DNA from 3 places in the Gordonia jacobaea genome. Region 2 is predicted to be linked to each of the others. Evidence: predicted binding sites of a transcription regulator. Region 2 holds the regulator's gene; each other region holds the start of a gene.
What was found. The regulator LexA, encoded in region 2, represses DNA repair genes until DNA is damaged. The targets are predictions, from matches to a motif close to CGAACANNTGTTCG.

Region 1: ACRVY7_RS12660 (HNH endonuclease signature motif containing protein) is a predicted target of LexA. The motif match lies at 8,130-8,143, and genes of this name have one in related genera.
Region 3: ACRVY7_RS02155 (HNH endonuclease signature motif containing protein) is a predicted target of LexA. The motif match lies at 5,926-5,939, and genes of this name have one in related genera.

Annotation. Positions count from the first base shown of each region.
Region 1 covers NZ_CBDRLS010000003.1:420,908-431,025, reverse strand. Annotated here, with positions in the region: gene ACRVY7_RS12710 (YncE family protein) at 1-245, shown strand, start outside; gene ACRVY7_RS12705 (DUF5703 family protein) at 245-550, shown strand; gene ACRVY7_RS12700 (quinone-dependent dihydroorotate dehydrogenase) at 544-1,647, shown strand; gene ACRVY7_RS12695 (YbhB/YbcL family Raf kinase inhibitor-like protein) at 1,656-2,201, opposite strand; gene ACRVY7_RS12690 (alanine racemase) at 2,406-3,692, shown strand; gene ACRVY7_RS12685 (D-arabinono-1,4-lactone oxidase) at 3,689-4,999, shown strand; gene ACRVY7_RS12680 (M20/M25/M40 family metallo-hydrolase) at 5,043-6,401, opposite strand; tRNA gene ACRVY7_RS12675 (tRNA-Leu) at 6,500-6,585, shown strand; gene ACRVY7_RS12670 (SRPBCC family protein) at 6,878-7,429, opposite strand; gene ACRVY7_RS12665 (ArsR/SmtB family transcription factor) at 7,426-7,860, opposite strand; gene ACRVY7_RS12660 (HNH endonuclease signature motif containing protein) at 8,172-10,064, shown strand.
Region 2 covers NZ_CBDRLS010000003.1:133,091-143,208, reverse strand. Annotated here, with positions in the region: gene hrpA (ATP-dependent RNA helicase HrpA) at 1-2,016, shown strand, start outside; partial or broken gene nrdR (transcriptional regulator NrdR) at 2,116-2,550, opposite strand; gene ACRVY7_RS11465 (LysM peptidoglycan-binding domain-containing protein) at 2,695-3,324, opposite strand; gene lexA (transcriptional repressor LexA) at 3,641-4,288, shown strand; gene ptsP (phosphoenolpyruvate--protein phosphotransferase) at 4,333-6,048, opposite strand; gene ACRVY7_RS11450 (DeoR/GlpR family DNA-binding transcription regulator) at 6,318-7,088, shown strand; gene ACRVY7_RS11445 (1-phosphofructokinase family hexose kinase) at 7,085-8,050, shown strand; gene ACRVY7_RS11440 (PTS fructose transporter subunit IIABC) at 8,148-10,118, shown strand, end outside.
Region 3 covers NZ_CBDRLS010000001.1:480,396-490,513, forward strand. Annotated here, with positions in the region: gene ACRVY7_RS02130 (MFS transporter) at 1-598, opposite strand, end outside; gene ACRVY7_RS02135 (patatin-like phospholipase family protein) at 604-1,611, opposite strand; gene soxR (redox-sensitive transcriptional activator SoxR) at 1,650-2,096, opposite strand; gene ACRVY7_RS02145 (universal stress protein) at 2,296-3,159, opposite strand; gene ACRVY7_RS02150 (hypothetical protein) at 3,468-3,728, shown strand; gene ACRVY7_RS02155 (HNH endonuclease signature motif containing protein) at 3,882-5,846, opposite strand; gene ACRVY7_RS02160 (type B 50S ribosomal protein L31) at 5,993-6,280, opposite strand; gene mrf (ribosome hibernation factor-recruiting GTPase MRF) at 6,277-7,614, opposite strand; gene rpmB (50S ribosomal protein L28) at 7,780-8,016, shown strand; gene rpmG (50S ribosomal protein L33) at 8,016-8,180, shown strand; gene rpsN (30S ribosomal protein S14) at 8,180-8,485, shown strand; gene rpsR (30S ribosomal protein S18) at 8,564-8,821, shown strand; gene ACRVY7_RS02190 (cation:proton antiporter) at 8,905-10,118, opposite strand, start outside.

The sequences.
Region 1 (10,118 bases), 290 kb from region 2:
TCCTTTGGGTGTCGACGACGGCGAACAACGAGGTGGTGGCGTATGACCTTGCCGGTGGTGAACCCGTCGAGAAGCATCGCTTCGCCGCGGTCGCCCAGCCCGACGCCCTCACCGTCGACGATGCGTCCGGCACCGTTTACGTCCTGTCGGCCCGCGACGGCGGCGTGCAGGTCGTCAGTCCGCCGTATACCCAAGGGGCACCTGTGAGCAGTCCCACTGCCGCGCCGAGCGAGGCGGGACGCTGATGTCGACGCCCGGTCATCACCGGCTCCCCCAGCATCACCGCACCAGCGCACGAATCGGTGCGCGTTATCCCCGCGGATGGGAGGTGACGTCCGAGGACTACGAGACGATGTTGATCAAGCTTCCGCCGGACATCACCAGGGTGACGGCGTCGATGCGTCTGTCACTCGAAGCCGAGTTCGGTGGCTGGGAACTGTCGCGGGTTCGGCTGTACACCGATGGCACCCGAAAAGTGTTGCTACGACGCAAAAAACCGCCACGGGGCCGAGGTGGCGAGCAGTTCGGCGGAAGTGCCGAGGCATGCTGACCCGCGTCAACCGGGTCCTGTATCCGGTCGCGCTCAAGGCGATGTTCCTTCTCGCCCCCGAGCGCATCCACTCGATCATCATGGCGTCGATCCGCACCACCACCAGGCTGGGCATCGCGCGGACCCTCCTCGCGCGACTGTTCACCGTTCCCGACCCGGTGCTGCGCCAAGAGGTCTTCGGTGTCACCTTCCCGGCGCCGCTGGGACTGGCGGCCGGTTTCGACAAGTCGGCGGCAGCGGCCGACGCGTGGGGGCTTCTCGGCTTCGGGTACGCCGAGGTCGGCACCGTCACCGGCCAGGCCCAGCCGGGCAATCCGCCACCGCGGCTGTTCCGGCTCCCCGCCGACCGTGCGCTGATCAACCGCATGGGATTCAACAACCCCGGCGCGGTGGCAGCGGCTGACAATCTCCTGGCGGCCAAGGGGCGGGGTATCCCCGGTCCGATCGGCGCGAACATCGGCAAGACCAAGGTGGTGCCGCTCGACGGCGCCGTCGAGGACTACCGGATCTCGGCTCGCCTGCTGGGCCAGCATGCCGATTTCGTGGTGGTCAACGTGAGCTCACCGAACACTCCCGGTCTCCGCGATCTCCAGGCCGTCGACTCACTGCGGCCGATTCTCGCCGCGGTACTCGACGAGGTGACGGTTCCGGTCCTCGTGAAGATCGCCCCCGACCTCGCCGACGCCGACATCGACGCGGTGGCCGATCTGGCCGTCGAACTCGGTCTGGCGGGCATCGTCGCGACGAATACGACGATCTCGCGTGACGGACTCACCACTCCAGCAGACGAGGTCGAGGCGATGGGTGCGGGCGGACTTTCCGGCGCACCGCTCGCTGATCGGTCGCTGGAGGTGTTGCGCCGCTTGTACTCTCGCGTCGGCGGCAAGCTCGCCTTGATCAGTGTCGGCGGTATCGAGACGCCCGATCAGGCATGGGAGCGCATCTGCGCGGGCGCCGATCTGTTGCAGACCTACACCGGCTTCATCTACGGGGGGCCGGTGCGACTACGCGAGATCCATGAGGGACTCGCAGCCCGCGTGCGCGCCGCCGGATTGAGCAACATCTCCGAGGCGGTCGGCAGCGCGCCACGCGGCTGATCGTCGAGTCAGACGTTCTCGGCGGGCTGTTCGTACGTCCCGATGATGCGCGCGCGTCCGATCGCGTGCGAGAACAGGTTGAATCCGAGGTAGGCCGGCGTCGCGTTCTCGGGCAATTCGAGCGACTCGACGTCGACGGCGTGCACGACGATCATGTACCGGTGCGGGCCGTGTCCGGGCGGCGGCGCAGCTCCGACGAACCGCTTGAGTGAGGCGTCGTTGGCCAGGGTGACCGCTCCCGCGGGTAGACCACTCCCGTTCTCGTCGCCTGCATCCTCGGCGAGACTCGTCACCGATGCAGGGATGTCGGCGACGGCCCAGTGCCAAAAACCTGCGGCAGTCGGAGCGTCGGGGTCGTAGACCGTCACGGCGAAACTCTTTGTCTCCGAGGGAAATCCAGACCACGAGAGCTGCGGTGAGGCGTCGGCGCCGCCCGCGCCCATGATTCCGCTGACCTGAGGAGTTGCCAGCGGCGCGCCGTCGGCCACGCTCTCCGAAGTCAGCGTGAACGTCGGCAGGTTCGGCAGGTCTGCGTAGGGGTCGTACGAGGTCATCGAACACCTTTCTCTCGCGAGTACGGCCGGTATGGCCGAGCGTGCGTGGACTCGTTCGCGAGTCTAATCCGCAGCGCTCGGAGCCCGAGATGCACTTTCACGTCCCGCCGCCGGAAGTTGTGTAGTAACTTTCAGTTGACCACTTGGTCAACTTTGGGAGCCGGGTACTCCGAGCTCCCCACAACACCTCTGGGAGCAGCACATATGGGCCGTCTCGAGGCCACGACAACCCACTCGGGCGCAGTCGCGTCGTCACAGCCGTGGTCGACCGACCCCGACGGGTACTACGCGGGAATCGACGCGGCGGTGCGTGATGCGGGAATCGACGCGCCGACCCTCGCACTGGATCTCACCGCGCTCGAACACAACATCGCCAACCTGACCGCCCGAGCGGGCGGTGTGCCGATTCGGTTGGCCAGCAAGTCGCTTCGCGTGCGATCGATCATCGACGACGTCGTCGCGCGCGACGGGTTTGCGGGAGTCCTTGCCTACGACGTCGCCGAGGCGCAGTGGTTGGCCACCGAGTCGAACATCGACGATGTGCTCCTCGGGTATCCGTCGGTTCGACGTGCCGCTCTCGCCGACCTCCTCGCCGACGACGTCGCACTGACGCGCGTCACGCTGCTCGTCGACGACGTCGCGCAACTCGACGTCATCGACTCCATCGCCTCGCCAGAGCACCGTTCGGTGGTTCGCGTGGCCATCGACCTCGACGCCTCGTTGCGACTGTTCGGGGGTCGCGTCCACCTCGGTGTCCGACGCTCCCCTGTGCACGATGCAGACGCCGCCCTGACACTGGCCGGTGCGATCGTCGCACGTCCGGGGTTCGCGCTCGTCGGCGTGATGTCGTACGAGGCTCAGGTTGCGGGAGTCGCCGACGACGTCGACGGCAAGCCACTGATGAACAGGGCGACCCGGGCGATGCAGCGCGTGTCCATGCTCGAATTGCGACGACGACGGGGCGTGATCATCTCCTCGCTGCGCGAGCTCGCCGACATCGAGATCGTCAACGCGGGCGGAACCGGCTCGCTCGAAGAGACTGCCCGCGACAGTTCGGTCACCGACATCGCCGCGGGCAGTGGGCTTTTCGGCGGCCATCTGTTCGACGGATACCGACGTTTTCAGCCCGCTCCCGCGTTGATGTTCGGTCTCGACGTGACGCGCAGACCCGCGCCAAAGATCATCACGTGCGCGGGTGGCGGATGGATCGCGTCCGGCCCGCCCGCGCCCGACAGACTGCCGCGTCCGGTGTGGCCCGCGGGTTTGTCCTACGTCGGTACCGAGGCCGCAGGCGAGGTGCAGACGCCGCTGACCGGCGACCCCGCGTCGACGCTGGTGCCGGGTGATCGAGTGTGGTTCCGCCACACCAAGTCCGGCGAGGTGTGCGAGCGCGCCAGGACAGTTGCTCTGATCGGACGTGACCAGAACGGACAGGCACGCGTCGACGGTCTCGTTCCGACCTACCGAGGGGAAGAAAAGTGCTACCTGTGACAACACAGACGCGCACGCAGTGGCGCAATTGGAGTGGAAACCAGTCGGCCACAACGGCAGTCGCGACACCCGACAGCGACGACGCCGTCTCGCAGCTCGTCGCGACAGCAGCGGCCGACGGAACACGTATCAAGCCGATCGGCTCCGGGCACAGCTTCACCGCCATCGGCGTGCCAGAGGGCATTCAGCTCGACATGTCCGCGCTCCGCGGGGTGGTCGGCGTCGACGGGAAGCGGGTGACGTTGCGTGCGGGCACCCGGCTGCACGAGATCCCCGCTCTGCTCGCCCCTTACGGGCTCGGAATGCGCAATCTCGGCGACATCGATCGTCAGACGATCACCGGGGCCACGTCGACGGGTACACACGGAACCGGTCTGCACTTCGGTGGGATCTCGACGCAGATCGTCGGCGCGAAGATCGTCACCGGCACCGGCGACGTCGTCACCCTCACTGCCGACGATGACGAATTGCGCGCTGTCGCTTTGGGATTGGGTGCGCTTGGGGTCATCGTCGAGCTGACCATCGAATGCGTCGACGCATTCAGTCTCCGCGCTCACGACGAGCCGCTCGACCTCGACGATGCGGTCGGCGGCTTTCTCGACCGCGTCGAATCCTTCGACCACCACGAGTTCTACTGGTTCCCGCACACTCGTCGCGCGCTGGCCAAGACCAATACAAGGCTTCCCGCAGATGCGACGCCGAGTGGGCCGGGCTCGGTGCGTAGATACATCGACGACGACCTGATCAGCAACAAGGTCTACGGCGTTGTCTGCGAACTCGGACGCCGTGTGCCCGCAGTTGTTCCGACGCTCAATCGGGTTGCGAGTCATGCGCTTTCGGAGCGCACTTACGTCGCACCGTCGGCAGAGGTCTTCGCGTCGATCCGTGATGTGCGCTTCCGCGAAATGGAGTACGCGGTCGAACTGCCCGCCGTGGCGGAGGTACTCAACGACATCGAGAAGCTCATCGCACGCAAGGGATACCGCGTCAGCTTCCCGGTGGAGGTGCGCGCAGCCGCCGCCGACGATCTGATGCTCTCGACGGCCTCGGGGCGTACCACCGGTTACATCGCGGTCCACCGCTACCACCGTGACGATCCCGCGGACATCTCGGCGTTCTTCGCCGACGTCGAGGAGATCATGGTTGCCCACAACGGCAGGCCACACTGGGGCAAGCTACACACTCGCGACGCGGAGTACTTCCGCGCTGTGTACCCGCAATTCGACGACTTCCTCGCGGTTCGGGACAAGTACGACCCCTCGCGCGTTTTCAGCAACGACTACCTGCGGCGGGTGCTCGGCGACTGATCGCGCTGACGCATCGCAGCTGAACCGTAGGTCGGGGGACCGCTCAGCTGTGATGCAGAAAGTGCTCGAACACCTGCGTGCCGAACAGGACCGAATCCACCGGGACACGCTCGTCGACGCCGTGGAAGAGCGCGGCGAAGTCGAGCTCGGGTGGCAGGCGCAGCGGCGCGAAGCCGAAGCACCTGATACCGAGCTTGGCGAACGCCTTGGCGTCGGTGCCGCCCGACATCATGTACGGGACGGTTCGGCCGTCCTCGTCGTAGGCGAGGATCGCGTCGTTCATCGCGTCGACGAGGTTGCCGTCGAATGTCGTCTCGTAGGAGTCGAGGTGGGTGATCCATTCCCGTCGGACGTTGGGGCCGATCAACTCGTCGATCTCAGCCTCAAATGCCTTCTGGCGTCCGGGAAGAACACGGCAGTCGACGACGGCCTCGGCCTTCTGCGGGATGACGTTGGCCTTGTAGCCGGCCTTGAGCATGGTCGGATTGGCGGTGTCGCGCAGTGTGGCACCGAGGATCCGGGCGAGGCTGCCCAGTTTGAACAAGGCGGTCTCGAGGTCAGGTGTGTCGGGACCGAGGTCCCAACCCGTCTCCTCGGACACCGCCTGCAGGAACTCGGCCACCGAATCGCTGATCACGAGAGGGAATTCGTGGTTTCCGATTCGCGCGACCGCGGAGGCGATCTCGGTGACAGCGTTGTCGGAGTGCAGGAACGATCCGTGGCCCGCAGTGGCTTCGGCGGTGAGCCGCATCCACGAGAGCCCCTTCTCGGCCGTCTCCACCAAATAGAGACGACGCTGCGTGCCGTCCGGGCGGTCGACGGTCAGTGAGTAGCCGCCGACCTCGCCGACTGCCTCGGTGATGCCCTCGAACAGATCCGGCCGATGCTCCACCAGCCAGTGCGATCCCCACGTCCCGCCAGCCTCTTCGTCGGCAAGAAAGGCGAAGACCAGCTCACGCGGCGGCACGGTTCCGTCACGTTTGAACTGGCGGGCCAGTGCCAGCGCCATGCCCGCCATGTCCTTCATGTCGACGGCGCCGCGGCCCCAGATGTAGCCGTCGGACACCGACCCCGAAAACGGGTGGACACTCCAGTCGGCAGGCTCTGCGGGCACGACGTCGAGATGCGCGTGCACCAGGAGCGCACCACGGTCGGAATCAGGCGGACCGGCGAGCCGCGCGAACACGTTTCCGCGTCCCGGTCGCCCCGACTCGACGTACTGAGTGGTGTACCCCACCTCTTCGAGCATCCCCGCCACCCACTTGGCGCAGTCCTCCTCGCCCTTCGTCGTCTCGGGCTCTCCCGTATTGGAGGTGTCGAAGCGGATCAGTTTGCTGACGATATCGACCACTTCGTCGACGGCTTTGATGGTCCCGGCGGTGTTCTCAGGCTCCGAAGTCACCCCTCACTCCTACGGGATTTGGGATACGGGGGCAACCTCGGTTAGTGTTATCCGGCCCGGTGCGGAACGGAGAAATCCGCGAGACACCGAAGCACCGAGTCCGAGTGGCGGAATGGCAGACGCGCTAGCTTGAGGTGCTAGTGCCCTATTAACGGGCGTGGGGGTTCAAGTCCCCCCTCGGACACCGCGAGAGTCCCGGAGAGCATTGCTCTCCGGGATTTTTTCGTTGGGCGGCCGGGCTGGGGCAATCGAGCCGTGCTGGGTCGTGTCGGGAGATCGCGAGTACAGATGCTCAAGCCAGTCTCCAGCGTGGACGACCGGCGACAAGATCTGCACGGTCGGTCCAAGTGCCTGCGACTGAATGTTTTCCGTGTCGGCGCCGTCGCGCATTGCTGTGGCGCAGACAAGAGACTCGCGCCCGCTTCCCGCCGCTCCGCCGGTCATTACTCAACCGGCGGGCGTCGACACCGCCGACGTCAGTAGCCGGAGTCCGGTGACCGGTTCGCGCTCGCGTTCACCCGGTCCCGCACCGTGAGGTAGTACTCCCGTTGCGCCGGGTAGTAGTCATCGAAGTCGAGGTCGGCCGGGTCCGTTCCGGTCACTACCGCCGAGAGACGATCCAGGTAGTACTCCCACCCCGGGCCGGTGCTTTCGATGATCTCCGGGTCGTGGACGATCTGACTGAGCCTCAGCGTCGTGATGCCACTGTTCTCGTCCAGCTCAAGGATCAGATCCCACGTACCGGCATCGTCGGTCGTGTGCACCTGAAGGACATGTGGCGGCTCGCAGCGTCGAATGTCGTAGCGCACCGGGGTCATGTTCTCCTCCCCCTCGGCGTTCATCGTGAAGGCGACGTGACCCTCGTCGGGGTCACCGTCGAAGAAACCGATCCAGCGGGCGAGCCGATCGGACTCGGTCACGGCGGCCCACACGTCGTCGACGGCGGCGCGGTAGGTACGGGTGAACTCGACCACGTCGCCCTCTCGGCGGACGCGGTGCCGGCCGCTGGGTATGGGCGCATTCGTCATCCTGACTCCTGTATCTGGTGGGATGTGACGTCGGGTTCGGCAGTGTGTCGGCTGGACCTGTCTGGGCTTGCGGCCCTGCGTCTTTCGCGTCGGGTTCGGTACACCTCGGTGTTCAGGGCGTCGAGTGCCGACTCCGCGATCGGCACGCGGGAGGCGTCCGCGGCGTCCCCGGATCCGAGGTCGGACAACAACTTCCGCACCTCGAGCAGTGGTGTCGGGTCGAGTCGATAGTGACGTTCCCGGCCCGTCGTGGCGGCCTCGACCAGGCCGGCCTCGGCGAGCACCCGTAAGTGTCGACTCACCGCGGGCCGCGAAATCGGGTGACGGGCGGCGAGCAACCGTTGGATGTCGACGACTCGTTGCGGGCCGTCGACGAGGATCCGCAGGATCCCGCGACGCACCGGGTCGGCGATTGCGACGAAGACGGACACTCATAAATGGTAACTGACTAGTTACCAATTGTCGGGTGTCTTTGTGGAAGGGGCAGCGAGCGGCGACTGCCATGTTTTGGCAACTATCGCCCCGGAAAACCGTGCCGCCGTCGCGTTCTCGGCGATCACGAGCATCCTTGACACCTTGAGTGTTCAACGCCGCAACGCTGGACCGAAAATGGGTGGTCGGGACTCGGCGAAACGCGTGTCCACAAGGTCGAAAAATTGTTCGAGAATTCCTCGACGCTGTCGGTATTGTCGGGTAATGTAGAACACATATTCGACATGACGTGGGGCGGGGGTGGCGGCACGTGAACAGCAATCGCAACAACAGCGAGAATGGCCGTGCGCCTTCAGCTTTGGGATCATCTGTGTTGGCCTCTGCTGCGGTGGGGTCGGCGGATGCGGTGGTGGCGGAGAAACTGTCACGGCTTGCCGCGGTGCTGGATGAGTTGGCTGCCGTCGATGTGTCGTTGGTGTCCGACGCGGCGCTGGTGGAAGCCACTGTTGAGGCCGAACGCCTGGCACTGCGGACCGCCGGTGCGGTGACGGATCGCTTGATCGTGGAGGCTTCCGACCGGGATCTGCCCCGCGCCCTGGGTTTCCGCGATGTTCGCAATTTCATGGGGCATGGTCTGCACATTGGTGATCCCGCGGCGCGGCATCGGGTGATCGGCGCGACCGGGTCGTTCACCACGATCTGCGGCGACCGACTGCCACCGTCGTGCCCGACGTTGGCCGGCTACGTGGTGGAGGGTCGTGTCGCGGGCTCGCATGTCCGGGCGGTGTTGGAGGTGTTGGAGGCAATCCCTAGTGAGGTGTCGGCCGAGACGAAAGCTGCCGCCGAAGCACAGATGGCTGGGTATGCGGTCCAGTTCACGCCCGCTGAAATCACCAATCTCGGTTCGCGGCTACTGGCCCATCTGGATCCGGATGGGACGCTGACCACCGCGAAGGACCGTAAACGTCGACGCCGGTTGTGGGTGAATCGGCAGAACGCGCAGCTGATGTCGCGGTTGACCGCTGATTTGGATCCGATCGCCCGCGCCCGGCTCGATACGGTGCTCGACGCGTGGGCCAAACCGGGCATGAACAATCCCGACGACCCGGAGTCACCTGTCGGGCCGATCACCATGGCGAACGCCGAACAGGTCGCGGCCGCCGCCCTGCGCGATCAGCGCTCACCCGCCCAACGCAACCACGACGCATTCTCCGCCCTGTTGGGGCAGGTACTCGAGTCAGGGATGTTGGGTAACACGCATCGGGGGTTACCGATCCAGGTGATCGTCACCACCAGCCTGCACGAGTTGGAGGAGCAGGCGGGGATCGCGCAAACCACGTCCGGAACACTGCTGCCGATCAGCGATGTCATCAACATGGCCGCCTCCGCCGGGGCCAGCCAGTATTTGGCGGTGTTCGGTGACCACACCAGCATCCCGCTCTACCTGGGTCGGTCGAAGCGGATCGCGTCACTCGGGCAACGACTCGCCTCGTTCGCCTCGCCGGGCGGGAAAATGTGTTCCGCACCGGGCTGCACCCTGCCCGCTTCACGGGTGCAGATGCATCACGCCGCGAAAGACTGGGCCGACGGCGGGTTGACCGATATCGACCAACTCGTCCCGGCCTGCGATGTGCACAACCGCCGCGTCGGCCCGAAACCCGGCCAATTCACCACCCGCATGATCACCGAAGGACCCGACACCGGCCGGGTCGCGTGGCGACTCAACGCCAAACCCGGTATGCCGGAGAATCCCGAACGCATCAACCGCATCGCCGACGTCAAAGCCGATTTCCACGACTGCCTCACCGCCGAACACTCCAGCAACCAAGCCGCCGCCGCGGCACGCGCAACCGGGACATGCACAGACGCGACAGTCACCGAGATCGGCGCGCGAGGCTCGGGTACACCGGACGCCGAGATCGTCGCGGGCGCGGTCGGCGCCTGGATGGAGTCGCCGCCTTTGATGCCAGGTGCGCCGAGCGCGAATGAGCCGACGTTGACCGGCATCGAGCGCGCGCTGGTGGGCAGGATGTCCGTCGGCGACACCCCGCCCCTCAGCAGGCGGGTCGACATCAGATGGAACCTCGCTGATCCACCCGATCCCGAGCCGCCCACAGACCCGGACGCGCCAACCGGTCCGGCTCCACCAGGCGACCCCAACCGATTCGGCGGCGTCGACCCACCGCTGGCCGACGCAGCCTGACCAACGGTCACCTGACCGACGCGCCAACCCCCTAGCCTGGGCGAACCGTCGAAT
Region 2 (10,118 bases):
CAGGCGATACTGTCCGGGCTCCTGAGCAACATCGCCGCCCGCAACGCCGAGGGTCGGGAGTACACGGGCGCACGCAACACCACCCTGATGATCTTCCCCGGCTCATCGCTCTCCAAGAAGCCGCCCGCGTTCCTGATGGCCGCCGAGATCCTGGAAACGTCCCGGCTTTTCGCGCACACCGTCGCGGGAATCGACCCGCTGTGGGCCGAACGACTCGCGGGCGACCTCGTCAAACGCACATACAGCGAGCCGCACTGGTCGTCGAAGCGCGGTGCCACGATGGCATACGAACGCGCGACGCTCTACGGCGTCCCGCTGGTGGCCCGACGCCGCGTCGACTACGGACCCATCGACCCTGCCGCCGCGCGTGACATGTTCATCCGGCACGCCCTCGTCGAAGGTGATTGGAAGACGAATCATCCGTTCTTCGAACGCAATCGAGCACTGCTGTCCGACGCCGCCGAGGTCGAACACCGCGCTCGACGCCGCGACGTGGTGATCACCGAGGACCAACTGTTCGACTTCTACGACCATCGCATCGGCGCCGCGGTCACCTCGGCGCGCCACTTCGACACGTGGTGGAAGAAGGCGCGCCGAGCCGACTCGACGATGCTCGACCTCACCCCGGAGGACGTCGCCGCCGACGTCCACGTCGCCGATGCCGACTACCCCGGCGAGTGGCAACAGGGCGATACCCGTTACCGCCTGCGATACCGATTCGAGCCCGGCGCACCCGATGACGGTGTGTCCGTGCTCATTCCACGCCCGCTGTTGCGACACGTGCGCCCGGCGGGCTTTGACTGGCTGGTCCCGGGAATGCGGAGCGAACTCGCCGCCGAGTTGATCAAGACGCTGCCCAAGACGATCCGCAAGACGATGGCACCGGCCGGGCGATTCGCCGATCTCGCCCTGTCTCGTCTCACCCCACGTCGCGAGCCGCTCATCAACGGCCTCGCGCGTGAGCTGTCGACGATCACCGGGCAGACGATTGCGGCCGACGACTTCGCTCCGGAGCGACTCCCCGCCTACCTTCGCATGAACTTCGTCGTGATCGATGACCGAGAGGAGACGGTCGCCACCGGCAAGTCCCTCGCCGAGCTCCGCCGACGCATCGAGGGTGAGGCGCCCGCGCCGACGCCGCGTCGGGTGTACACGACGTGGACGGCCGACGGAATCGGAACACTTGCAGAGTCGAGCGTCGATACCGTTGCCGGACAACAGATCACGCGTTATCCGTCACTCGAGGTCGTCGACGGAGGGCGCAACCGTGGGGTGGCACGGACGCTCGCGACGTCGGACGCCCAGCGGCGTGCGCAATTGCACGGTGCCGTCATCGAACTGCTCGACCACGCGATCCCGCCGCTCTCACGCAAGATCAGCGCCGGGCTCGACCCGGCCGGTCGGCTGGCACTGAGCCAGAGTCCCTATGCGTCACCCGACGCGCTGTATGCCGACTGCACGCGTCGGGCGATTCGCGACATCGCTCCCGCAGCAGTCGATTTGGGATCAATCCGCACGCCTCCGGCCTTCGACGAGCTCGTCTCGACACTGCGACCGCGCGTATCGGCTGCGGCGCCGGAGTATTTCGCTCTTGCTGTCGATGTGTTCCGTGAGGTGGCTCCCCTGCGCGCCGAGATCGACCGCCACTCGGGTCAAACAGCGGCCGACGACGTCGCCGAACAGTTCAACAACCTGGTCTTCGACGGATTTGTTCTCGCAACGGCTCGCGAACACCTGCAGCACGTTCCGCGATACCTGACCGCCGCACGACAGCGCCTCGAGCAGCTTCCTGCCGCCGCGAACCGCGACCGCGAGGGAATGGCCGCCATCGACAGGGTCACCGAACGATGGAACCAGCGCCTGACACAGCTTCCCGAATCGCGCCGAGACATCGTCAGCGAGGAAGCTCAGTGGATCGTCGAGGAGCTGAGGGTCAGCCTCTTCGCCCAGAAACTCGGTACCGCCTATCCTATTTCGGAGAAACGGGCGCTACGAGCTCTTGACCGACTCGGTTGACACCGGACCCGCTGGACTCGACGCAGCATCGACAGTGTCGTCGCGGGTGGCGGGCGTGTCGAGGTCGTCGGCGCCTTCGTGCGAACCGGTGAGGTTGCCCTGGAGGTCGTCGATCTCGCGTTGGAAGTCTTCGAGCGAATCGAACGACCGGTAGACCGAGGCGAAACGTAGGTACGCCACCTCGTCGAGGTCGCGGAGCGGGCCGAGGATGGCCAGACCGACCTCGTTGCTGGGGATCTCGGCCGAACCGGACGACCTCACCGCGTCTTCGACCTGCTGAGCCAACTGTGCGAGATCGTCTTCGTTCACGTGACGTCCCTGGCATGCGCGTCGTACCCCGCGCATCACCTTTTCTCTGCTGAACGGCTCGGTCACACCGTTGCGCTTCACGACTGCCAGAACAGCACTCTCGACTGTGGAGAACCGCCGCCCGCACTCGCTACACGCGCGACGACGCCGGATCGCCTGCCCCTCATCGGCGACACGCGAATCGACGACCTTGGTGTCTTCGTTCTTGCAAAACGGGCAGCGCATGTAGTCCTCGTGCAGATCTCGGGACGCAGCGGCTCCGTCGGTCTGGCTCGGTCCGATCGTCTGACGACCGGCGGAGGCGAGACCGCAGCGGTGACCGTGTCGGTTTCCGACTGGACCCTGTGACATCGAGAATACCGCCAGCGCTCAGCGGTACGCGGGTGTGACAAGCGGTTGGCCAACGCGCAGCCCACTCGACGGCAGATCGTTGAGGTCGATGATCTCGTCGATGACGGTCTGACGCGGCACATCAGGCGCGACGCGTGCGGCGATCGAGCTCAGCGATTCGCCGGAACGCACGTGGACCACCTGCGTGGAGGTCGACGACGGCATGCTCGCCCGCTGGTAGTCGGCGCCGACGGTCCCGACCACCCACACGGTCAGTGCCAACCCGACTCCCGCGAGTACCGCCAAGAACGCTGCCCGGCGCCGACGGGCAGCCACCAGCTCGCCGACGCCACCGGCGCATCGCGTGCCCGCTGGCCGCGTTGAGGTTCCGTGATCGAACGCGATCCGACGCCGAGGTTGCGGCATGACGTCTGCGCCGGCGGTCCGTCGGGACTCAGTCGTTCGAACGTGCCCCGCCACACGTAGCTCGTCGCTACGCACGGGATTCGACGGTGCACGTCCACTGACCACCGTGGCGCGGTGAACTCGGGGACGCGTCGTCGATGCAGGTCGCGGCGTTGCAGATCGGGTGGTCGGCGGTGTTGCCGCGGATGCACTCGACGTGCTGGGAATCGTGCGGGTCACCGGGTTGGTCATCAAGCTGGTCATCGCTACCTCCAATGGTCGATCAAGCGTTCGATGAACTGATGTTCGAGTTCTACCAGAGGGGTCCGACAAAGTCCTGCGACACGTCGAACAAATGTTTGATGTTGTCAGTGGCCTCCGCTACTGTCGGCGCCAGACGATGGAAGAAAGACGCACCCCACCCCGCTTCACAACAGCACCCGGTTCACAACAGCACCCGCTTCACACATCAGGAAGGACGGAACCGATGACAGAGAAGTCACGACGCGGCCCGTCGTCGCCCAAGGGCAACGGTCGCAGCGTCGAAGGCAAGAAGAGTGGAGGCGGCGAGGAGGCACCGATCCATCCGGCCGTCGCCGAGGCAACACTCACCGATCGCCAGCGTGGCGTCCTCGATGTGATCCGAAAGTCGGTGCGCGAGCGCGGGTATCCGCCGAGCATCCGAGAGATCGGCGACGCCGTCGGCCTCACGTCCACGTCATCGGTCGCACACCAGTTGCGCACCCTCGAGCGCAAGGGCCTGTTGAAGCGCGACGCCAACCGTCCGCGGGCGGTCAACGTCTCCGAGGCTCCCGACGCACATCACTCCGATGCCATCAACGGAGATCTCCCGACCCCCACGTTCGTTCCGGTACTCGGCCGCATCGCGGCGGGCGGTCCGATTCTCGCGGAGGAGGCGGTCGAAGACGTCTTCCCGCTTCCGCGTGAGCTCGTCGGTGAGGGCTCGTTGTTCCTGCTCCGCGTCGTCGGCGAATCGATGATCGACGCCGCGATCTGCGACGGCGACTGGGTTGTCGTGCGTCAGCAGAATGTCGCCGACAACGGCGACATCGTCGCAGCGATGATCGACGGCGAGGCGACGGTGAAGACCTTCAAGCGCAAAGACGGCCACGTCTGGCTGATGCCGCACAATCCGCTCTTCGATCCGATCCCCGGAGACGACGCCGCCATCCTCGGCAAAGTCGTCACGGTGATGCGCCGGGTCTGATGCGCGGAACGGGCCCCGCAGGTCGCTGACCAGCGGGGTCTGCGTCAGCCGTCGAGTTGCTCGGCAGCTGCGCGTCGGGCGAGTGCCGGACTCGAGGTGGCAAGTGCGGCAGCGGCGGCAGCCCGGCACTGCTCCATCGTCGCCGTCGACAGCTTCGCCCCGACTGCGGGCGTCGCCGCCGGAGCCGCCGACAGCGAGGTGACTCCGAGCCCGACGAGCACACATGCGAGCGACGGGTCGGCCGCGGCCTCGCCACAGACTCCGACGGGTTTGCCCTGCTGGGCGCCGGCGGTCGCAACCTGCGAGATGAGTGCGAGCACCGCCGGTTGCCAGGGGTCGGTGAGTTCGGCGAGTTCTGCCGACATCCGGTCGGCGGCCATCGTGTACTGGGTGAGGTCGTTGGTTCCGATCGACACGAAGTCAACCTCGGCCAGAATCGCGGGCGCCAGGATCGCCGCTGCCGGGATCTCGATCATCACGCCTGCCGTCAGACCACGCTGACGGACGAGTTCGGCGAACTGTGCGGCCTCCGCGGCCGTGGCGATCATCGGTGCCATGACCCACGGCGTCGTGCCGGACTCCTCTGCCGCGCGCGCAATCGCGTCGAGCTGAGTTCGCACGATGTCGGGGTGGTCGTCGCCGATGCGGTTGCCTCGCACGCCTAGTGCGGGATTCGCCTCGTCCGGGTGCTCGATGAACGCCAGCGGCTTGTCCGACCCGGCGTCGAGCGTCCTGATGACGACTTTTTGGCCCGCGAACGCCTCGAACACGTCGCGGTACAGCCGCGTCTGCTCGTCCACATCGGGCTCATCCGCCCTGTCGAGAAACGCCAACTCGGTGCGGAACAGCCCGATGCCCTCGACTGGTGCATCGGCAGCGCTGCGCGCGGAGACGCCGTCGGCAACATTCGCGAGGATGGCGACGGCGGTGCCGTCGGCAGTCCGGCCGGGGCCACGCCACGCAGCAACAAGCGCGGCCTCCGCAACGCTGCGCTCGACGAGTTCACGCGCTTCGGACCCCTCTGGTTCGACGGTGATCGACCCCGCGCCTCCGTCGAGCAAAACCATTGTGCCGCTGGTGATCTCACTCAGTCGCGCCACAGCGACCACGCACGGGATGCCCAACTGCCGCGCGATGATGGCGGTATGACTGGTCGGTCCGCCGAGACGCGTGGCCAGCCCGACGATCACCGCGGGATCGAGCCCAGCGGTATCCGCGGGAGCGAGGTCGTCAGCGAAGAGAATCGACGGGTGACTCGGCGTCGGAATTCCCGGCTCCGGCTGGCCGAGCAACTCGGCGACCACTCGGTCACGAACGTCGTTGAGGTCGGTGATCCGCTCTGCCATCAACCCGCCGAGTTTGGCGAACATCTCGGAGAACTGCGCCGTGGCCGCGACCGCGGCGGCGGGCGCCGACGCGCCCTTCGCGACACGCGATTTCGCCGCACCGATCCATCCCCGATCCTCGGCCAACCCGGCGGTCGCAGCAAGGACCTCGGCCGCAGCTCCCGACGCGTGTGATGCGCGATGACGCAGCCTGCCCGCGACGACTGCCGCGGCGGCGACGAGGCGTTCCGCCTCCGCGTCCCGCTCGCCCTCGGCCAGAACGTGATCGGTGCCGAGTGACGTCTCGTCGTAGGTGACGCGCCCACCCGGCCACAACACCGGCCCGTAGGCGAACCCCGCGACGACGGGTGTTCCCGACAACTCTCCTTGACCGTTCATGGTGACCCGATTCTCCGATACCAGGTGATTCTCCATTGCGTCTGCTGCCTTCCGGGTCGATCGGCCGGGTGCGGTGATCTGTGAGGGATACCCGGCATCGTGAATTTCTGTGATCAAAGTTACTCGAAACACTTGACTTGTCAACACACACGGGCGTAAACACAGATATATCAACATCGAATGCCACACAGAACCAAACTCACGATGATCCGCAGAAGCCAGATCCACAGCAGCCGGATCCACAGCACACAGACCCACAGATGGTTCGCCGAAGCGCGAGCCACACCACAGATCGGAGTCGACAGGTGTACGCCGAAGAGCGACAGCGAGCAATAGCCGATCAGGTGCGCGCGCACGGCCGCGCATCCGTGACCGCCCTCGCCGACAGGTTCGACGTGACGAGCGAGACGGTGCGCCGCGACCTCGCGGTCCTCGAGCGCGCAGGTAGCGTGCAACGCGTCCACGGCGGAGCAGTCAAGGCCGGGACGGTCGAGGTAGTCAACGAGTTGGGACTCGACCAACGCGAGTCCTCCCACACCGCAGAGAAGGCCGCGATCGCACGCGCTGCGATACGGTTTCTGCCCTCGGACGGCGGATCGGTCATCTTCGACGCCGGAACCACCACCTACCAGGCCGCCAAGCTGCTGCCGGCGGATCGCAGGCTCACGGTGATCTCCACGAGCCTCCAGCTCGGGCAGGCACTCACCGCGCACGAGCGGGCCACCCTACTCATGGTCGGCGGTCGAGTCCGCGGACTCACCCAGGCCGCAGTCGGAGCCGAGACCGTCGCAGCGCTGCGAAAGATGCGTGCTTCGGTTGCCTTCGTCGGCACCAACGGGATCAGTGAGGGCCACGGCCTCTCCACCCCCGACGCGGAGGAAGCCTCGGTCAAGTCCGCCATCGTCGCCGCCGCGCAGCGTGTCGTAGTGCTGGCCGACTCGTCGAAGATGGAACGCGAGGACTTCAGCTCGTTCGCTCCGCTCGACGAGGTGGATGTCCTGATCACCGACGACGGGATCGACCCCGAGTTCTCGGCGGCGCTCTCGGCACACGGCATCGAGGTCGTGATCGCATGATCCTCACAGTCACAGCCAACCCGAGTCTCGACCGCACCCTGGAGATCGCAGGACCGTTGATGCGGGGCGAGGTGCAACGCAGTACCTCCACCCGGGTCGAGCCGGGCGGCAAGGGAGTCAACGTGTCCCGCGTCGTCGCGGAAGCCGGCATCCCCACCGTCGCGGTACTACCCGCGCACGCCGACGACCCGTTGCTCACCGCCCTCGACGCGGTCGCACTGCCCTATCGCACGGTCGATATCGACGGCCAGATCCGCACCAACATCACGGTCGCCGAAAACGACGGGACGACCACGAAGATCAATGCGCCCGGCCACACCCTCACATCTGCCGAACTCGACGATCTGACAGCGCTCGTACTCGGCAGCGCCGAGGACGCGTCGTGGGTGGCACTGTGTGGCTCGCTTCCGCCGGGAGTTCCCGACGACTGGTATCGACGCATCTCCGATCGCCTCGTCACGAGCGGACGCCGCGTGGCGATCGACACTTCGGGCGCACCCCTGAGCGCGGCGATGTCGGGGCCCATCGACCTGATCAAACCCAACGACGAAGAACTCGCCGAGGTCAGTGATATCGCCCCGGCCGAACTGGCCGCTGCCATCGCCTCGGGCGACTACCTGCCCGTCGTGGCGGCGTCGCGCACGCTGATCGCCACCACGCAGGGAGCGGTACTCGCGACCCTCGGTGCGGCGGGTGCGGTACTCACGACCGCTGAAGGCAGTTGGCTGGCCACTCCCCCGCCGATCGTGCCGCGCAGCACCGTCGGGGCAGGCGACGCGTCGCTGGCCGGATACCTCATCGCGTACACGGCAGGCGCCTCCGAACCCGACCGTCTCCGCACGGCAGTCGCCTACGGATCGGCGGCCGCCGGACTTGCAGGGACGCAACCGCCGCTTCCAGCACAGGTCGACGTCGACTCGGTCGATGTCGTCGAACTCTCGGGAGCCGCCCCGATCACGTGACCCCACAGCCTCCAGACCCTGTACGCGAATCGCCACGAAGCTCACCGACCAGAACCGGAACACCCCCTCCGGCCGCACAGAAGTAGAAGGAAAACCCATGTCCGACAACATCATCACCGCAGCGACGGTGCATCTCGATGTCGACGCCGGTAGTGATCCCGCCGCCGTCATCACCTATCTCGCCGAGAATCTCGGCGAGGCCGGGCGCACGACCGATCCATCCGAACTGAGCCGCGCCGCCCTGGCCCGTGAGGCGAAGTCGGCAACCGGGCTGCCCGGTGGGATCGCGATTCCTCACGCACGGGCCGCATCGGTCACCACTGCCAGCCTTGCGTTCGCCCGACTGTCCAACAACGTGGACTTCGGTGCCCCCGACGGCCCGGCCGACCTGGTATTCCTCATCGCAGCACCCGAAGGCGCTGCGTCCGACCACATGAAGCTGCTGAGCTCGCTCGCACGAGCGCTCGTGCGTCCCGACTTCGTCGCCGCCCTCCGCGAGGCGCCGAGCGACGAGCGCGTCGTCGAACTCGTGGATGAGGCCATCAACCCTGCCCCGGCAGGCTCCACGTCGACATCCGCCGCGCCTGCTGCGGGCGCCGCCGCTGCTGCCGCAGTCCCGGCAGCAGGCACGAAGACCGCGAAGACACTGAGTCCCGATTCGCAGAAGCGCCCCTCGATCGTCGCGATCACCGCGTGCCCCACCGGAATCGCACACACCTACATGGCCGCGGACGCACTCAAGTACGCCGCGGAGCGGGCGGGCGTGGACTTCCACGTCGAGCCGCAGGGATCGTCGGGCACGACGCCGTTCACCCCTGACGTCATCGCAGGCGCCGACGCCGTCATCTTCGCCACCGACGTCGGGGTGAAGGGCAAGAGCCGCTTCAGCGGAAAGCCGGTCATCGAGTCCGGGGTCAAGCGCGCCATCAACGAACCCGACAAGATGATTGCGGAGGCCGTCGAGGCGTCGCGCAATCCGCACGCCTCGCGCGTCGACGGGTCGGCAGACGACGGTGCCGGCGCAGCGGAGGGATCGGCGTCGAGCCTGTCGTTCGGCAAGAAGATCCAGCAGGCACTCATGACCGGTGTCAGCTACATGATCCCGTTTGTCGCGGCAGGCGGACTGTTGATCGCGTTGGGCTTCCTGCTTGCCGGATACGAGATCGCCAACAAGACGCTCGATTCATCCAAAACCCTGTCCGACGGCGCCTACATCGCGCTGAACAACAGCCTCTGGGATCTACCCGCGGGCGGTCTCGGCCAGTACCTCGGCGGTGTCAGTTTCGCGATCGGCGCGCTCGCCATGAGCATGCTGGTACCCGTCCTTGCGGGTTACATCTCGTTCGCGATAGCCGACCGTCCCGGTATCGCACCCGGTTTCGTCGCAGGCCTGGTCTCGGTTGCTGTCGGCGCGAGTTTCATCGGAGGTCTGATCGGTGGACTGATCGCAGGCGCCGTGTGCCTCGCAATTTCCCGACTTCCGTTGCCGCAGTGGGCACGTGGACTCCAGCCGGTCATCATCATCCCGCTGTTCGGCAGCCTGATCGTCGGCGGTCTGATGTTCATGTTGCTCGGCAAGCCGCTCGCCTGGGTCACCACCCAGCTCACCGACGGTCTCAACAGCATGAGCGGCAGCTCGAAGATCGTCCTCGGCGTGGTTCTCGGACTCATGATGTGCTTCGACCTCGGCGGACCGGTCAACAAGGCCGCGTACCTCTTCGCCACCACCGGTCTCGCGATCGGCGACACACCCCAGCTCGAGATCATGGCAGCGGTCATGTGCGCGGGCATGGTTCCGCCGCTCGCGATGGCACTCGCCACCGTCATCCGCCCCGGACTGTTCACCGAGCCCGAGCGCGAAAACGGTAAGGCCGCTTGGTTCCTCGGCGCTGCATTCATCTCCGAGGGTGCGATCCCGTTCGCCGCGAAGGACCCGATCCGCGTGATTCCGTCGATGATGGCGGGCGGCGCACTCGCAGGCGCACTGATCATGGCCTTCGGAGTCACGCAGCGTGCTCCGCACGGCGGCATCTTCGTCTTCTTCACGATGAACCACTGGCTGCTCTTC
Region 3 (10,118 bases), on a different contig from region 2:
GCAGCGACATCGCACCTCGTTGCGGAACGTCGGAGACCTCGGGCGCCGCGGTGTCGCGCAGTTGCGTTGCGACGACCGCCGACGCGATCAACAGTGCGACGGCGTACACCACGAACGGCATGCGCAATCCGAACCCGACCAGCGCGCTGCCGATCAGTGGGCCGGTGATGTTACCGATCAGGAAGCCCGCGGAGAAGAACCCCGAGACCTTGCCGCGGATCTCGTTGGGCGACAACCTGATCAGCAGCGCCATCGCCGACACCGTGAACATCGTCGAACCGATACCGCCCGCACCACGGAACAGGAGAAGCTGAATGTAGTTCTGCGCGAACGCACATGCCAATGTGCTCGCCGCGACGATCAGCAGACCGGTCAGATAGATGCGACGTTCGCCGAGTACCGTCACCAGGCGTCCGGTGGCGGGCGCGAACACAAGGCGCATCACCGCGAACGCCGACACCACCGCAGACACCGCGGTGTAGCCGACGTCGAAACTGCGCGCGAAGGTCGGGAGCGCGGGCGCGATCAGACCGAAGCCGAGAGCGATGACCACGTTGGCAGCCAGCAGCACCCAGATCCCGCGAGGAATCTGCTTCACTCAGATCACGGCTCCTCCGGAAGCTTGTCGAGCGCTTCGGCGGTCAGTGCGCGACCCAGCTCGATCATCTCCGTGGCCTTGTGAAAATCCAACGTGCGCACGGCTTTACGTGGCACTCGAATCAGAATGTCCGGCGGGTATCCCGCGATCTGGTAGCGGGTCAGCGCGATCGACATGATGTCGAGAGAGCGCAGCAGGATCTCGATCCTGCCCATCGGAGCCGCTTTGGCACCGTCGTCGACCTCGCTCGCCGTTGACAGCGTCTCGACGTCGTCGGATCCGTCTGACCCGGCGGGCGCGTCCTCCTCGGGAGCGTCGTGGCTCCCGGAATCGTCGGCCTCGACGCCGAACCGTTCGCGCACCGAGCGCACCCAGTCGTTTTCCAACAACGGGGTGATGTTGCGGCGGATCACGCCCTTGGTCTTGGGCGCTCGACTCGCGCCGTGTTCTGCGCCCTCGTCGGCGTCGAGGACAACCCCGATCGTCACGTCGCTGCTGACCGCCGACGTCGGCGCGACGGGCAGTGGGTCGAGGATGCCGCCGTCTGCGAGGAGTCGACCGTCGACCTCGTGGGGCCGGATCACACCGGGGATCGCGATCGACGCCCGGATGGCGTCGACGAGGCTGCCCTTCTGGAACCACACCGGTCGACCCGCGGCGAGGTCGGTGGCGACCGCGGTGAACGGGATTTCGAGGTCTTCGATCACGGTGTCGCCAAGGATCTCGCGAACCCGCGCCAGGATGCGCTCGGCGCCGATCATCCCGCCCGGCTTGGACAGCGAGACGTCGAGCAAACGCATCACGTCGAGCTGCGACAAACCGCTGATCCAGTCGACGTAGTCGTCGAGACGCCCGGCACAGTAGAGCCCGCCGACCAGTGCACCCATCGATGATCCGGCGACGCTGACGATCTCGTACCCGCGTGCGTCGAGTTCGGTGACGACGCCGATGTGTGCGTAACCGCGAGCTCCCCCGCTACCCAGAGCGAGGGCCACGCGAGACGGTCGGGCCATGATGCTCAGCCTAACGATGACGTCCGACGCCGCACGCGTCAGTCGATCGGAAGCCGCCTCGGACCCGGACCCTGCCGGTTCAACTCATCGCCAGGGTTGAGCAGGTGGCACGCACCCAACGACAAGCAACCGCATCCGACGCACGAACCGATCATGTCGCGCATCGTCTCGAGTAGGTCGATGCGGTGATTGATGTCGGCGATCCACCGCTGCGACGCCGCCTCCCACATCGCGCGCGACGGCGACTCGTGATCGCCGAGCTCGGTGAACACCTCCCCGATCACCGCAAGCGGTATCCCCGCAGCCTGGGAGGCGCGGATGAACGCGACCCGCCGCAGCATCGCGCGGTGGTAGCGCCGCTGGTTGCCCGACGTGCGCCGCGAGAAGATCAGCCCCTGGTCTTCGTAGAACCGCACGGCCGACGGCGCGATGCCCGCGCGCTGCGCCAGCTCACCGACGGACAATTCGATCTTCTTCAGGCCCATAAAACGACAATAGGCGACTTCAAGTGAACTTGAAGTCGCCTTGCCCGCTGATCGAGCTTGTCGAGATCACACACCCGAGCCCGCCCACCCGCCGGACCTACCTAAATGTGTGTCCTATCGATAGATGTGGGTGCTGCAGCACCCAACTCCTTCGATTGGACACACATTTAGGGCGCGGCTCTCCGGTGGCCCAGCCCGGTCAGCTCCGGACGACCATCACGGGAGCGTTGGCTTCCCGCAGCACCTTCTGGCTCGTCGATCCCAGGAGCAGGCCGGTGAAGCCTCCGCGACCACGGCTGCCGACCACGATCAGCGACGCCTTGTCGCCTGCGGCGTCGAGCACGGCCTTGGCCGGGTCCTCGGGGATCACCTTCCGCTCGATCGTGACGTCGGGGAAGTCGGAGGCGAAGCCTGCCAGCCGCTCGGCGAGGGCCTCGACGGCATCCTGCGACATACGGGTGACCTCGTCGGGATCGATTCCGTAGCCGTGCAGGGCGTCGACGTCGAGCGGGGTCCAGGTGTGCACCGCGACGAGCGACACATTGCGCAGTGACGCCTGCCGAAATGCCTCCTTGATGGCGGCCTCGCTCACGGGCGAGTCGTCGATGCCGACGACGACAGGTCCGTCGGTGTTGCCCTCGCCGTCGATCACGACGACGCGGCCGTGGTGGTGTGCGGCAACGGTGATGCTCACGGAACCGAGGAAGAGTCCCTTCACGCTGCCGAGCTTGCGTGTTCCGACGACGATCAGTGCAGCGTCCTTGCCGAGCTCGAGCAGCACACGCGCAGCGTCACCGTCGACGATCGACGTATGGATGGTGATGTCGGGCGCAACTTCCTTGGCTGCGGCCGCAGCGCTCTGCACCGCATCGGTGGCGTCCTGCCGGATCGCATCGATCACGTCCTGCGGGATGATGAGCCCAGGCGCGTAGTCGCTCGTGCTCGCGTCGTAGACCCCGACCAGCTTGAGGTCGAGGTGCTCGAGTTCTGCTTCCTTGGCTGCCCAACGGACTGCTGCCGTTGCCGCTTCAGAACCGTCGACGCCGACGAGAATCGCATTCATCTGTTTTCCAACTCCTCACAACTGTCTGCTCAGTAACCCTCACCATCCATCGTGCCCGCCGACGGTTGCGAGGGCAATGGAACAAGGTCCCGAAGGTGCAGGCAGCACTGCTGCAATGACCGACAGATGTACGGTGAATGAACCGCCGCCTACATCCCGAACAGCCGCACCCTTCACCCGAACCGATTGGTGGTGACCCAAAAATGACTGGGCCGCAAGATAATTCGCACAGCGATCACACCGGTCGCACCGATGGCGAAGCAACCGGCAGCCCGTCACCGTCTGAGCCGAGTGAGTTCCGTCGCGCGATGACGTCGGTCGTGATCACGGTGTTCTTCACGGTCGCCATCGTGCTGGTCGCGGCCGCGTCATCTGGTGGCCTGCAGACGCTCCTGCTCATCGTCGCCCCGATCGTCGTACTGATCGCAGCGCTCACGACAGCGATACGCACGTACCGGGTCTGGCGCGCAGGCGGCCGCTGGCAGATCTGGCAGGGCGCAATGTGGTTCGAGTTCGCCTTCTTCGTCATCGTGCTGTTCAGCACGGCACCACTGCTGCTGGTGGATTGACACCCACCCACCAGTTCGGCACGACCCCTACCCCGCCACCGGAGTGGTGGCGGGGTGCAGATGGGTTGCGACACAACCAGATTCGACGTTGCGCCCGATTCGTTGGGCGGGCAGGCCAGCCAGGTTGGCGCGTGGTACTGGTCGCCGCGGTGGTCAGGCGGCGTCGGCCAACGGTGGGCCGACGCCGTGGGGTGTGAGGGGGTCGCCCGGTGGAGCTGGACCTGTCGGCGTGCCCGGGATTGTGGGCGGGTTGGGGTCTGTGGGCGGCTCGGGGTCGAGTTCGAGTGGCCTGGTTAGGTTCCATCGGATGTCGACCCGCCTGCCGAGAGGCCGAGTATCAGCGGAAGGCATCCCATCCGCCAGCGCGAGTTCGACGCCGGTGAGCGTCTGACGTGCCACCTGCCTGCTCGGCGAGTCTGGCACCGAGGACGGCGACACCATCCAGCCATGCACTGCGTCCGCGACGATCTCGGCGCCGGCCGTGTCCGCAGCGGCGCCCGCTGTCCTGGCTGTGTCCGCCTCGATCTCGGCGTCGCCTCTGCCTGTTGCTCGCGCGCCGATCTCGGTAACCGTCGCGTCTGTACCTGACCCGGTGGCGCGTGCAGCCGCTGCAGCGTCGGTGCTGGCGTGTTCGGCGGCGAGGTAGTCGCGGAAGTCGGCTTTGACGTCCGCGATGCGGTTGATGCGTTCGGGATTCTCCGGCATGCCGGGCTTGGCGTTGAGCCGCCAGGCAACCCGCCCGGTGTCGGGGCCGTCGGTGATCATGCGTGTCGTGAACTGCCCTGGTTTCGTGCCAACTCTCCGGTTGTGTACATCGCAGGCGGGAACCAACTGGTCGATATCGGTGAGTCCGCCGTCGGCCCAGTCTTTCGCAGCGTGATGCATCTGCACCCGTGAAGCGGGCTGGTTACAGCCCGGTGCCGAACACATCTTTCCGCCGGGTGAGGCGAACGAGGCGAGTCGTTGTCCGAGTGACGCGATCCGCTTCGACCGCCCCAGGTAGAGCGGCACGCCGGTGTGTTCACCGAACACCGCCAAATACTGGCTCGCGCCACTCGCTGCGGCCATCGAGATGAGGTCTTGTATGGGCAGCAGTGTTCCGGACGTGGTCTGTGCGATCCCCGCCTGCTCTTCGAGTTCCTGCAGGCTGGTGGTGACGATGACCTGGATCGGTAATCCGCGGTGGGTGTTGCCGAGCATGCCGGATTCCAACACCTGGCCGAGTAGGGCGGAGAAGGCGTCGTGGTTGCGTTGCGCGGGTGAGCGTTCATCACGCAGGGCGGCCGCTGCGACCTGTTCTGCATTCGCGGTGGTGATCGGCCCGACCGGCGAGTCGGGGTCGTCGGGGTTATTCATGCCGGGTTTGGCCCACGCGTCGAGCACGGTGTCGAGGCGTGCGCGGGCGATCGGATCGAGATCGGCGGTCAACCGCGACATGAGTTGCGCGTTCTGCCGGTTCACCCACAACCGGCGTCGACGCTTACGGTCCTTCGAGGTGGTCAGCGTCCCATCCGGATCCAGATGGGCAAGTAGCCGTGAACCGAGGTTGGTGATTTCGGCAGGCGTGAACTGGACCGCATACCCAGCCATCTGCGCTTCGGCAGCAGATTTCGTCTCGGCCGACACCTCACCGGGGATCGCCTCCAACACCTCGAGTACCGCCCGGACATGTGCGCCGGCGACCCGACCTTCCACCACATAGCCGGCCAACGTGGGACACGACGGTGGTAGGCGGTCGCCGCAGATCGTGGTGAACGACCCAGTCGCGGCGATCACCCGATGCCGCGCAGCCGGATCACCGATATGCAGGCCATGCCCCATGAAATTGCGAATATCGCGGAAACCCAGAGCGCGGGGCAGATCCCGGTCGGAGGCCTCCACAATCAAGCGATCCGTCACCGCGCCCGCAGTCCGCAACGCCAACCGTTCGGCCTCAGCAGTGGCTTCCACCAGCGCCGCATCGGACACCAGCGACACATCGACGGCAGCTAACTCATCCAACACCGCGGCAAGCCGTGACAGTTTCTCCGCCACCACCGCATCCGCCGACCCCACCGCAGCAGCGGCCAAAGCCGAAGGCGCGCCACCGCCCTGAACGCCATTGCTGTTGCTGTTCACGTGCCGCCACCCCCGCCCCACGTCATATCGAATATGCGTTCTACATTACCCGACAATACCGACAGCGTCGAGGAATTCTCGAACACAAGATCGAATCTGTGGAGACTCGTCGTAACGGACAATCCCGAGCGCGCGCAGCCGCTCTTCTACCGAACCCCTCCCCTTCCCGATGAACCCCTGCCCGATGCGCCCTTCGCTGCATACTTCCGCCGGAAACGTTCGACGCGCCCCTCCGTGTCGACGACGCGTGCGGTGCCCGTCCACAGCGGATGCGACGCGCTCGTGATGTCGACGATGATCAGCGGATAGTGTTGTCCGTCATGCCATTCCACGGTCTGCGTCGACGTCGAGGTCGACCGGGTGAGGAACTGCGTGCCGGTCGCGGCGTCGCGGAAGACGACCGGGTGGTAGTTGGGATGGATGCCAGATTTCATGGGAGATCCCCTTTCTCGGAATCGTTGTGCTGTTGATCGGTGTCGAGGCCGTCAGTGATGGAGAGCAATCCGGACCCGGGAGGCGTGCTGTCGGCGCAGGGGTCCCCGTGCCGGGTGCCGAACGGGTCGTCGTACTCGCGCCAGGCATCCGGCCCCTCCGCCATTTCGACGTCGGTGAGCGTGGCGGCGTTCAATGCCTCGACAATCTCGGTGACGTCCGCGCGGTGCGTCAAGATCGTCAGCGCGTTGTGACGGTCACCGAATACCTCGTCCCACCGAAGCGCCGCCATCGCGAGGCGCGTCTCCTCGACGTCGGCGCGCTCGTCGGCCGACATCGCCGCGACCCACTGTCCGGCCTCCTCGACCCGTAGCGCCCCGCCGGCGGCCTCCAGCCAGAACACGTCGTCGAATCGCGTTGCCAGCCAGATTCGGCCGCGGGAGCAGATGACACCGTCGAGCAGGTGGTCGAGGGCGTCGTGCAGTCGCGTCGGATGGAAGGGGCGGTCGCTCTCGAATACGGCCATCGACACGCCACATTCGGTGGTCAGCGGTGGAGTCCCGCGCAGCAGCGGGTCATGCGGACCGAAGACTGCGCCGCGTCGGGCGGTCGGGCCGATCGCGCGCAGCAACTGGATCAGGGTGCCCGGCCGGATGGGTCGTTGAGGCAGCTCCATCACGATCGGAGCGCCGGGCGCGAGGCGACGCAAGACCTCCATCAGCCTCGCCGACGACCACGCGTCGCGAAACGCCGGGTCGGCGCCCGCGAGTACCAGCGCGTCGGCGAAGGCGACCTGACCGACCGCCACCTGCGCAAGGGTGCGATCGTCCTCGGCCACAGCCGAATCCCACTTAGCAGACCACTCGACAAGCCCAGCTTCGCCGAGGGTGATGTCACCACTCGCGGCGTCGAGCCACTCCATCTCCGACACGCACGCGATCGTCGCGTCGACGACGACGTCGTATCCCGCGGGAGCGTCGACGAATCCAGGCATGTCAGAGCAGACGACATGCTCGATCGACCAGCACAACGACTCGGGTTCGATGAGTGGATCGAGTTGCAGCACAATACGTTCCACCGTTGATCGCTGGTGCAGTCGACGCAGCAGCGGGAGCAGGTCGATCCGTAGCGTGCACGACACGCACCCGTGCTCGAGCGAGATCTCGCGAATGTCGGTGCGCTCGACGCCGTCGAGGTCGATCGAGCGGGTCGTGCGCAGCACCCGACCACTGGGCAGCGACGAGAGGTCGTGGTGGACCAGCGTGGTCCCTGCCATCGCGAGCGCGTCCACGGTCCGCGCCACCGCTCCCCTGTCGAGCCCGGTGACCAGCGTCATCGGAGTGCGCGGCCTCGACGGCCGGCGTCGAGCATCAGTTGGATCGGCCTGCACAGCATCGCCCCTTCACTCTAAATTATTGGCAACGATTTCCATTTAGTGTGCCGCCACGTTAGCGTGGAATACCGCACTAACGCCAATCGTTTCCAACAAGGAGGTTGTGCCGTGGCAGCACGATGTCAGGTCACCGGGGGAACGCCGGGGTTCGGCAATCAGGTGTCGCACTCGCACCGAAGGACCTCACGTCGCTGGAACCCCAACATCCAACGACGCCGCTACTACCTGCCCAGCGAACGACGTTTCGTGACGCTCGACGTGAGCGCCAAGGGCATCAAGACCATCGACCACAAGGGCATCGAGGCCGTGGTCGCACAGATACGCGCACGAGGAGAGAAAGTCTGATGGCTCGCAACGAGATCCGACCCATAGTCAAACTCCGGTCAACCGCCGGAACCGGCTACACCTATGTCACCCGCAAGAACCGCCGCAACGACCCCGACCGCATGGTGATCCGCAAGTACGACCCGATCGCCAAGCGTCACACCGAGTTCCGCGAGGATCGCTGATGGCCAAGAAATCCAAGATCATCCGCAACGAGCAGCGTCGTGAGACCGTGGCCCGCTTCGCCGAACGACGTTCGGCACTGAAGCGCACCATCGTCGACGCCGCCGCAACACCCGAAGAGCGTGCACAGGCCCAACGCGACCTGCAGGCACTGCCCCGCAACGCGAGCCCGACGCGCGTCCGCAACCGCGACGTCGTCGACGGCCGCCCGCGCGGCTACGTCGGCAAGGCAGGCGTGTCGCGCGTCCGCTTCCGCGAACTCGCCCACCGCGGCGAACTACCGGGCATACACAAGTCGAGTTGGTGAGTACCGTCGGGTGTGGGCGCTCACAGCGTCCGCACCCTGCGGCCAACCACCCATCACCCACTACAGAGGACTTCACCCATGGCGAAGCGAGCACCGCGTCGGCCACGGCCAGGCGCCGACACCAAGCCCAAGCAGACCCGCAATCAGCTCAACGCGCTCGACATCACCGACGTCGACTACAAAGACGTGAACCTGCTGCGCAAGTTCCTGTCCGACCGCGGCAAGATCCGCAGCCGACGCGTCACGGGACTGACCCCGCAGCAACAGCGCCAGGTGGCCACCGCCATCCGCAACGCGCGTGAGATGGCGTTGTTGCCCTTCGTTTCTCAGCGCTGACCCTTCGCCACTCCTGAGCGTTCAGTTCCGGTTGCCCACAGTCGCGGTATCCGCGCGTCTGGGCAACCGGCACATTCAGCGAGTCACGACCCACGCTGCATGTCGAGGCTGATCTCCTCGGCGTCGAGTTGCCCGAGCGCGCGGCTCAGCGCCGACGAGCTGTACGTTCCCTGGCTACGCAGCGTGAGCAACTTCTTGCGCTGCGCGGCGATGATCTCGCGGCGGGTCCGGCGGATCTGCACGCGTTCTTCAAAGTTGAGGCCGTACGGCGTACTGGCGCCCGCGGGCACCACACCGCTCTGCGGATCGTCGGAATCACCGGCATCCGAAACGGCGTCGGCGTCCTCATCGGCCTCGCGGCTGACCTGTTCGAGTCGTGGTCGCAACCACGGGATCTGTCTGACCGTCTCGGACTCAGCCATCACTTTCTGGGCGGTCGCGTCCAGTTCTGCCCGAAGCCGTCGACGTTCGGCGAGCATCGATTCGGTGTCGTCGCCGATCTTGAGCTTGCGGATCAACCACGGAAGCGTGCCGCCCTGGATCAGCAACGACGCCGCCGCAACCACGAACGCGACGAGTACCAGCAGCGGCCTACTCGGGGTATCGTCCGGCAGCGTCTGTGCCGCGGCCACAGTCACCACGCCGCGCATTCCGGCCCACACCACGATCGCCGACTCCTTCGGCCCCAGCGGCGCTTCGGTGTAGTAGTCGATGTCGGCGAGTGTGCGCGTGATCCGCGAATTGATGCGGGCCGCGGTGTCCGTGGAGACGGGCGGCATGTCGCCTGCCGCGAGTCGAGTGGTGTCGCGGTGGCGGCGGCGTCGAAACGCCCTGCGCCACCACTGCCGACTCCGACGTTCCTGATCGCGGTCGATGTCGGCGCTCGGCGTCACCGAGAAATCCGCGAGCATCGGGCGGATCTGATCGCCGCGTCGTCGCTTCCTGTCGAGCCACCATGCCAGCGGCACGACGTACAGCGCCCGCACGAGCAGCGCGACGCCCAACACCGACAGCCCGATCCACACCGCGTTCGGCACGCCCTCGTGGTCGTTGTGGACGTCGGACATGAGGGTGAAGAGCTCCAGACCCATCAGCAGGAACACCGCGCCCTCGGCGATCAGCTCGACGACGTGCCAGTTCTGCATGTCCGAGATGCGGTGCTGCGGCGTGAGATATTTGACCGCGCCTGCGCCGGTGATCAGACCCGCGGTCACCGCGGCGACGAGACCCGACGCTCCGATCGCCTCCGCGGGCACGTACGCGATGTAGGGAACAGTGAACGAGATCGCCGTGTTGG